2 linked regions of the Mucilaginibacter paludis DSM 18603 genome follow. The protein of the gene in region 2 interacts with the protein of the main gene of each other region in a pairwise test. Links are inferred from orthologs where the notes say so. Each region holds a gene or a part of one and is shown on either strand. Other genes may lie near its edges.

Region 1 (4,081 bases), 1.6 Mb from region 2 along the record:
TGGTTCGGTTTGCCCGGATGATGAATTAATTGAAGCTATTTATAAATTAGATGGCAGCTCAGCCTTGGTAAAAGATGACTTGCTCATCGCTGTAAAGCTTAACGAAAGCGATGGTAAGGAATTTGATCCTTTGAACACCGGTGCTTATAAACCGGTAAACTACACCGGTGACTTTATACGGATAAAATACCCCGAAGATATTTTTAAAAACAACGCGGTTGAAATTAGTAAAGATTTTAAACTGATCACTAAAGGCCGTACCAGTGCCAGGCTAAGTTCAACCAATGTTTTTATTGGCGATGATTTTTTTGCCGAGGAGGGTGCCGAAGCTGAGTGTTCCAGTTTTAATTCCAAGAGCGGCCCTATCTATTTAGCTAACGATAGCTCAGTTTGGGAGGGCAGCCACATCAGGGGATCGTTTGCGCTGTGTAATCATTCGCAGGTAAAAATGGGCACCAAAATTTACGGAGGCACAACCATAGGCCCTTATTGCAGGGTAGGGGGCGAGGTAAACAACGCTGTGCTTTGGGGATACTCTGCCAAGGGGCACGAGGGGTATTTGGGCAACTCGGTATTAGGCGAGTGGTGCAATATCGGTGCCGATTCCAACAATTCAAATCTCAAAAATAATTACAGCGAAGTGAAGCTGTGGGATTATGCTACCCAGCATTTCCGTAAAACCGGTTTGCAGTTCTGTGGCCTTATCATGGCCGATCATTCTAAATGTGGTATCAATACTATGTTTAATACCGGTACTGTCGTTGGTGTTAGCGCTAATATTTTTGGTGCCGGTTATCCGCATAATTTTATTCCTGACTTTAGCTGGGGCGGCGCCCACCATATTGAAGTATACTCACTAAAAAAAGCTTTTGAAACCAATGAACGTGTATTTGAACGTAGAGAAAACCGCGATTTTAATGAGATTGAAAGGACCATTCTTGAAAAAGTATTTGAATTAACTAAACCATATAGAGTATTTTAAAATGAGAAAGAAAATAGTAGCCGGTAACTGGAAAATGAATCTGGATTATACCGAAGGATTAACCCTGTTTTCGGAGGTTATCAATATGATAAAAGACGAAGTAACCGGAAGCCAGCAAGCGGTAGTTTGCAGCCCTTTTATACATTTGCACAGTTTGGTGCAATTGGGCAAAGATTACAACAAGGTATCAGTAGGTGCTCAAAATGCACATCAGGCCGAAGCTGGTGCCTACACCGGCGAAATATCTTCCAGGATGATTAAGTCGGTAGGGGCAGAATACGTTATAATCGGCCACTCTGAACGTCGCCAGTATTTTGGCGAAACTAATGATCTGTTAGCCAAAAAAACGGATGCTGTTTTAAAGAATCAATTAACCCCCATTTTTTGCATCGGCGAAACGTTGCAGGAGCGCGAGACAGAAAAGCATTTTGAGGTTATCAAATCGCAATTGCTTGAAGGTGTTTTTCATTTGGATGAAACCGCGTTCGCTAAGCTTGTGATTGCTTACGAGCCAGTTTGGGCCATTGGTACAGGGGTAACTGCCAGTGCCGAGCAAGCACAGGAGATACATGCCTTTATCCGTGCTGAAATTGCCCAAAAATACAGTCAGCAGGTTGCCGATGACATCACTATCCTTTACGGCGGAAGCTGCAATCCCAAAAATGCTGCGGAATTATTTGCCAAGGGCGATATTGATGGTGGCCTGATTGGTGGTGCATCTTTAAAATCGAGAGATTTTGTGGATATATTGAAGGTTTTTAATTGAAGATAAATTTGAGTATTGAGTATTGAGATGTGCGTATTGCGTAATGCGATATTTGATTCGGAAGTTCGAAAAACTCCGGTTATTACAATCTCGATATTCAATACTCATACCTCAATGACATAGATTGATCTGCAAAGTTGGAAAAAGCTTAGGCTCTTGCAACTGAAATCTCAATGGGCATTAAGCCTATCTCAATACGCTTTTTGATCTGAAAGCGCGAAAAGTTTTTGCACCTAAAATCTCAATACGCACTACGCCTATCTCAATACTCAACACGCAATACCCATATCTTAATACTCACTAAGCACATCTCAATACTCAATCAATGAATTACTTCGAACTCCTTTTCACTACCATCATCACCGACGATTACCAGCAAGATTTACTGATGAACGAGTTGGCTGAATTTGGTTTTGACACTTTTGAAGAGGTTGACTTTGGTTTTAAAGCCTATATTCCTGCTGATAATTTTGATAAAAAAGCTTTAGATTCGGTTTTGCAACCCTATCAGGATATGTTTACCTTTAGTTACGAGGTGACGCTTATTCCGCAAAAAAACTGGAACGAAGTATGGGAAAGTAATTTTGAACCTATTCAGATTAAAGATCAGATCTATGTAAGAGCAACTTTCCACGAGCCCAAGCCCGATTTTGCTTATCAGATAGTAATAGACCCCAAAATGGCATTCGGTACAGGGCACCACCAAACCACTTCTATGATGATGGATTTTATGCTGGAGGTGGATCTGAAAAATAAGAAGGTGTTGGATATGGGCTGTGGTACCGGTATATTGGCTATACTGGCCTCAAAAATGGGATCGAGAGCTGTAACCGCTATTGATTACGACGAGATTTGCTACGATAGCACGATAGAGAACTCGGCGCTCAACGGAATTAATAATATCACGCCGCTATGCGGCTCTAAAGAAGCCATCCCTGACGAAGTTTTTGACGTAATACTGGCCAACATCAACCGCAATATCTTGATAGATCAGATGGAGCATTATTCGAAGGCCCTTAAGCCAGGCGGCGAAATATACTTCAGTGGGTTTTATGAAAGTCCGGATATGGAGATCATAATCAATGAAGCCGGAAAATATAGATTAACTTATGCATCGCATAAGATGGATAAAAACTGGGTTGCAGTCAAATTCAGTAATTAATTGTTAACAAGTGCCAAAATGCTAACATTCCAAATTAGATGCTCTTATTATGCCGTAATTATTACCGCTTGTAAACCTATTTTTGTTTATTTGCACAGTTTTGCTTTACAGCTAATAAATTTAAATGAGGGTACATTTTATAGCTATCGGCGGTAGTGCTATGCACAATCTCGCTATTGCTTTACACAAAAAGGGATTTGAAATAACCGGGTCGGATGATGTATTGTTTGAACCGTCGGTATCAAGGTTAGGGAAGTACGGCATTCTGCCGGCAGAACAAGGGTGGTATCCCGAAAAGATAACCGCCGATATTGATGCAGTGATTTTGGGTATGCATGCTCGCATTGATAATCCCGAACTACTTAAAGCGCAAGAGTTAGGACTTAAGATATATTCGTATCCCGAGTATATTTACCAGCAGTCAAAGGATAAGCTACGGGTTGTTATTGGTGGCAGCCATGGTAAAACAACTATCACTTCGATGATTTTGCATGTACTGCAGTGTGCCGGAAAGGATTTTGATTACCTGGTGGGTGCACAATTAGCAGGATTTGACACGATGGTGAAACTAACCAACGATGCGCCGATCATGGTAATAGAGGGGGATGAATACCTTGCATCACCGATTGACAGGCGACCCAAATTTCACTTATATCAAGCTAACATTGCCGTATTGAGCGGCATAGCCTGGGACCATATTAACGTGTTCCCTACCTTTGAGGATTATACCAGGCAGTTTAGTTTGTTTTTAGATACTATACAACCGGGTGGTGCAGTAATTTATAGCGAAACTGATCATGTTTTAAATGATGTGGTAAGCCAGAGCTCATCGGACATAAAAAAGATTCCTTATCACTTGCCCGCATACGAGATCATTGATGGTGTTACATATATTATTTATGACGAGCAGAAGTATGCACTGAAGGTTTTTGGCGAACATAACTTGCTTAATACAGAGGCAGCACGCCTAATATGCCATGAATTGGGTATTAATGCTGAAACCTTTTATCAATACATAACCACTTTTCAAGGTGCTGCGCGCCGTTTGGAGCTGTTAGCGCAAACCGGTACAGGTAATATTTACAAGGATTTTGCACACTCGCCATCAAAGTTAACGGCTACCATTAACGCAGTAAAAACGCAGTTTCCTGATAGAAAGCTTATTGCCGTG
Region 2 (5,358 bases):
TTCAGCTTCCCACGTTCCATCAGCATCAAAATAGCAGTGGATGTCATGGTTTTTGATATCGAGGCCAGCTCAAACTGCGAATTCAATTTCAAACTATCGCGGTGCAGGTAATCGGCCCAGCCTATCGCATTTTCATAAATTATTTTGCCTTTTTTTGCTACCAGCACGTTACCGTTAAAGCCACGTGTACGGTGCAATTCCTGCATTACAGCGTCGATACGTTTGTCGGCATTTTTAGAATCATACACTAAAATGGACGTATCCATTTTAACATGTTCGGGCGAACCAGGGGCGCTTTGCTTGCTGCCATGTGAACAGGATTCGAATAAAAAAACAACTATGCTGGAAATTAAAAAGCACTTGTAAAACAATTTCATAAATAAGAAAAATTCTATCCCGTAACGGGCCGTGAAACTATTAATTATCTATGGTATCAACATAAATAATTTCAAATAATTTCATTAGAGGAAATAAACTAAAGGATTGATTAAAGGCACGCGTATATCCAACGCTAGCTGGGAGATAGAATAAGTTGCCTGTAGCATTTGATATTGCTAACGCGACGAAACCGGTTCACTCCGACAGGAGTATCCTGTTTATAGCAATTTAGTGCAGAAATACAGGCCTCGTAGGCACCTCCTAACAGTTGACAATTAATTGACCTAACAGGCCTATTTGTTGTTTACCTATCAGAAAGGGCGAGTTTAAAATGCCCCTATGCCAAGTTATGATGTACTTTTTAATCGTCGGCAAAAAGCCTGGGCCAAAGCTTTATAACAATGCTAAAGCACGTGCGGACGCCTGGTCTTCCGGGATCAGGTTCGAAATCTGCTGTTTTTTTGATGCTACCTAATGAGTTGCCTTACGATACGACGTTACATCACCAAAGTTAAATTTAATCCCCACGCTAAACCCGCCAAAACGCTCAAAATCACGGTTGGTAAATTGCGGGTCAGAGTAACCGTCTAATCCGTAACCAAATACATAGTTCATCTGGTAACCAAGGTGAACCGATATGGATGGCTCATCATAAGAGTTATATATTTTAAATTGGTAGCCAACCCTAACTGGTACAAATACATTGTTGCTCCGGTCCGAGCCACCGTAAGTACGCGTTGAATCGGCATTAAACCTATTGACGGACGTTATATTATTATACAGCATACCAACACCGGTGCCTACGTACACATTTTTTACTACATTAGCTATAAAGCCGCCGTTTTCATAATCTATAAATTCGCCAAGCTGCACGTCGCCGTGTACAGCTATGCTCTGGTAGTTGTTATAATAATAACGCATGAACGGATCAATCATCTTATAAGCCACGGGTATTGCCGCGATAAGTAAAGGGTAATTAGCATCGGTAGCATTTAAGCCCTTTGAAGCTTTCTCATAAAAATCGCCGTAGCCGCCAGATAATCTTCCAAATTCGTACTCGAGCGAAAAGGTAGTGTAAGGCGTATAATTATAGTTAAAGTTAAAATTAACAGATGGATTTGACGTTTGATAAGGAACATCTGTTTTGGCTGTCACGTTAGTGTAACCAACACCCAAGCCATATTGGGCGTAATTGTAACCAAGTTGAGCTTTAGCAGTATAACCTAAAGCAGATAAAACCAGTAGCAGTAGTAATGTTTTTTTCAAAATAAAGTTAATTAGCCGGGCTGAAGTGTTTAAAAAGCATCAAACATTTTTTGCCTATGTTTACCAAAAATAAAGTTTCATTTGTTAATATCATGACTTCTTTTAAAAAATCTGATCTTAAATTTTCTGTTGTAGAACGTTTTTTGCGTTATGTAATTGTGGACACTCAATCTGATCCATCATCTTTAACACAGCCATCAACCCAAAAACAAAAAAACCTGGGCCAAATATTGGTCAATGAGCTTTTGGAGATAGGCGTTTCTGATGCGCATCTGGATGATTTTGGCTATGTGTACGCTACCATACCCGCTAATACTACCAAGCCAAATGTACCTATAATTTGCTTCTGCTCACACATGGATACTTCGCCTGATTGCAGCGGCGAAAATGTTAAACCCATCATCCATCAAAACTACCAGGGAGAAGACTTAGTATTGCCTGACGATAGTACACAGGTATTGCGTATGGCTGAGCATCCCGATTTAAAAAACCAGTTGGGGAACGATATTATTACCGCCAGCGGGACCACACTTTTAGGCGCTGATAATAAAGCCGGCGTAGCCGAAATTATGGATGCTTGCTACCAGTGGATGAACCATCCCGAAATAAAGCATGGCACCATCAGAATATTGTTTACGCCCGACGAGGAGATTGGCCGTGGCGTAGATAAAGTTGATATACTGAAATTAGGCGCTTATGCGGGCTATACCATTGATGGCGAAAGCGCCGGTACGATGGAGAATGAAACATTTTCGGCCGATGGCGCTAAACTGATCATCAGCGGCATCAGCGCCCATCCGGGTTTTGCTAAGGGCAAAATGCAAAGCGCAATTAAAATAGCAGGTGCAATTATAGCCGCGCTGCCTGATGATCTGTCGCCGGAAAGCACATCTGGCAAACAAGGTTTTGTACACCCTGTGGGGATTGAAGGCCACGTTGAACAGGCCACCATAGAATTTATTATCCGCGATTTTGAGGATGACCAACTGGAGCAACACGCCAACACGATCAGGCAAACTGCAGACAATATTTTAAAGCGGTACCCTAACGCCACCTATCGGCTACAGGTTAAACCGCAATACCGCAACATGAAGCAGGTGCTTGACAAGCACCCCCAAATAGTTGATTATGCCATGGAGGCTTTGCAACGTGCGGGTATGGAGGCCAGGTTACGCAGTATCCGCGGTGGCACCGATGGTTCCCGTTTATCATTTATGGGATTGCCATGTCCCAATATTTTTGCCGGCGAACATGCGTTTCATGGTAAACAGGAATGGGTATCGGTGCAGGATATGCAAAAGGCCGTTGAAACGATACTGCACCTGGCTGAAATATGGGAAGAGCGCAGTTAAGCAGATTGTAATACAGTAAAATCATTTTATCTGTGTATTTTGCGGGTAATGGCAAAATAGGATATCATTGTGCCACAGGTTTAAAATAAAATAACTTATTGCCTATATGGCATACTGATAAAAACTCTTAATTATTTATGGCTGATCGTATAGCAGAATCGGAACTGATCATTAACAACCGCGGGGCTATTTACCACCTGGACCTACGGCCCGAAGAACTGGCGACAGATATCATTACCGTGGGCGACCCAGACCGCGTTCAACAGGTGAGCCGGTATTTTGACCGCGTTGAATATCAACGCCAGCATCGCGAGTTTGTAACACATACCGGCTATATCGGCAAAAAAAGAATATCTGTAGTATCAACCGGAATAGGTACCGATAATATTGACATCGTGTTGAATGAATTGGACGCGCTGGTAAATATCAATTTTGAAACCCGCAGCATCAATACCGAACTTAAGCAATTAAACCTGATTCGGATAGGCACATCCGGATCATTACAAAAAACGGTGCCCGTTGATAGCTTCCTGGTATCCACCCACGGTTTAGGAATTGATAACCTGCTCAATTTCTATCAAAATTCTGCCAGCCAGGCCGAGCAGGAAATACTGGATGCGTTTACAGGCCAAACCCAATTAAACGTCAAGGTATCGGCCCCATACATCAGCGCTTGCCACGAGGGCTTGCTTCAGCATTTCCAGCAGGGCTTTCATCATGGTATCACTGTTACTTGCCCTGGCTTTTACGGGCCCCAGGGAAGGGTGTTACGTTTAGCGCTAAGCAATCCGGAATTTATCGAGAGCTTAACTCATTTTAGCTTCGGCACTCATATCATCAGCAATTTTGAAATGGAGACGGCTGGCTTGTACGGGCTTGGCAAGCTTTTGGGCCACAGGCTAATCAGTTTAAATGCTATTATGGCTAACCGCATTACAGGCGAGTTTTCAAAAAATGCTCAAGATACTATAGATAGCCTTATTGTTAAAACCTTAGGTATCCTGGATAATATTTGAAGATACATCTCTGGCCCGCTGCACGATAAGCGGAATTTACTTTACAAATAACTGGGGAACACGATGTATCGAATGGGCAAAATTATCCACAAAGTGGGGCATTTTACTTCTTATATCCCTTAAAAAACGCATTAGGGTATTATTATTTTAATTGGAACAACTTTTGTCCTTTAAATAACGTAATTCAATTATTTCGCTGAATATCGTAAATCATAACTTTACCCTCTAATGAAAAAAACACTGTTAGCTGCTGCTTTTTTGGGATTATTTGCAGTCACATCATGTAAAAAATCGGCCAACGGGCCCGATACCTCTACCAATACTGTCAATTCTATCAACGACATTGTAGTGCCTTCCGGTTTTAACTGGGAAAGCTCAAGAAACGTAACTTTTAATATCAGTGTTGCCGATACCCGTTTTGACACCCCAACAAAAAAAGCAACTTTTAAAATTGCCATTTATAATGCCGATCCATTTGCTGGTACTGCACTTACTCCGGTAGCTGTAGGATCAGCTTCTACTACTGCACCGTTTTCTACTAAACTTTATTTATCTACCCAGATCAATACGGTTTATATTATGAAAACCGCTCCCGACAATTCATCAATTGTTCAAAAACAAACTTTAACTTCTACCAGCGTTGCCCTAACGTTAGGCGCTGTTGATCCAACTTATGTGGTATCAAGCACTGCTGCCAGCAAACAAGTAACGGCTAACCCTACCAGCCCAGATTGCAGCAGCGGTAACCCCGTGAACATAACCGCCTCCAGAAGTGGATTAGATATGAACAGCGGCGATCTGTATTGCGTAACCGCGGATAACGTAACCATCGGTTTACAAAACGTAAACGGCGGAACATTAAGAATTTGTGGTAATAACGTTACCGTTACAGGTAACTTAGGAAGCAATGGCGCACTGGTAATTACCTCCGGACACAGTGCTACCTTCACCGGAAACCTAAACAGTAGCAACGCCTCGGTAACCAACTTCGGTACTTTAACTATACCTGGCAACAGGGCTGATGCAGGTGGTTTTTACAACTACGGCGTATGTAACATTGGCGGAGATTGCAACATGAATGGCGGCTCAACCTTTGTAAACGGCGGTACGCTTAATATTGGTGGCGGCTGGCAAGGCGGAACATCAAACACAGCTACCAACAATGGTACTATGGTTGTTAACACCAACTTCCAAACCAACGGAACTCCATTTATTAACAATTGCAGCTTATATGTTAAACAAAACTATTTACAAAGCTCAGCTACGGTTCAAAACTATAGCTTAATTAAAGTTGACGCTACAACCACTTTAAACGACAACGTTGAATTAGGCTTGTATAACGGTGC

The links. Proteins that work in one complex are often made in the same cells at the same time.
Region 1: the proteins of pepT (region 2) and tpiA interact in binary tests that used the Escherichia coli proteins (3 or more experiments, as listed by UniProt). The link is inferred for Mucilaginibacter paludis DSM 18603 from one-to-one orthologs.

Annotation. Positions count from the first base shown.
Region 1 is NZ_CM001403.1:6,168,029-6,172,109, forward strand. What follows is about bases 1-2,865. They hold tpiA (triose-phosphate isomerase), read left to right. Parts: upstream 1-983; coding sequence 984-1,748; downstream 1,749-2,865. Other genes in these bases: MUCPA_RS25870 (putative sugar nucleotidyl transferase), read left to right, coding at 1-982; prmA (50S ribosomal protein L11 methyltransferase), read left to right, coding at 2,074-2,865. Outside these bases: more of prmA, read left to right, coding at 2,866-2,910; MUCPA_RS25885 (UDP-N-acetylmuramate--L-alanine ligase), read left to right, coding at 3,035-4,081. UniProt on the Escherichia coli protein: Involved in the gluconeogenesis. Catalyzes stereospecifically the conversion of dihydroxyacetone phosphate (DHAP) to D-glyceraldehyde-3-phosphate (G3P).
Region 2 is NZ_CM001403.1:4,544,035-4,549,392, reverse strand. The notes cover bases 942-3,866. They hold pepT (peptidase T), read left to right. Parts: upstream 942-1,736; coding sequence 1,737-2,996; downstream 2,997-3,866. Other genes in these bases: MUCPA_RS19175 (nucleoside phosphorylase), read left to right, coding at 3,134-3,866; MUCPA_RS19185 (hypothetical protein), read right to left, coding at 942-1,644. In the rest of the region: MUCPA_RS19190 (serine hydrolase domain-containing protein), read right to left, coding at 1-377; more of MUCPA_RS19185, read right to left, coding at 850-941; more of MUCPA_RS19175, read left to right, coding at 3,867-4,012; MUCPA_RS36265 (LruC domain-containing protein), read left to right, coding at 4,241-5,358. UniProt on the Escherichia coli protein: Cleaves the N-terminal amino acid of tripeptides.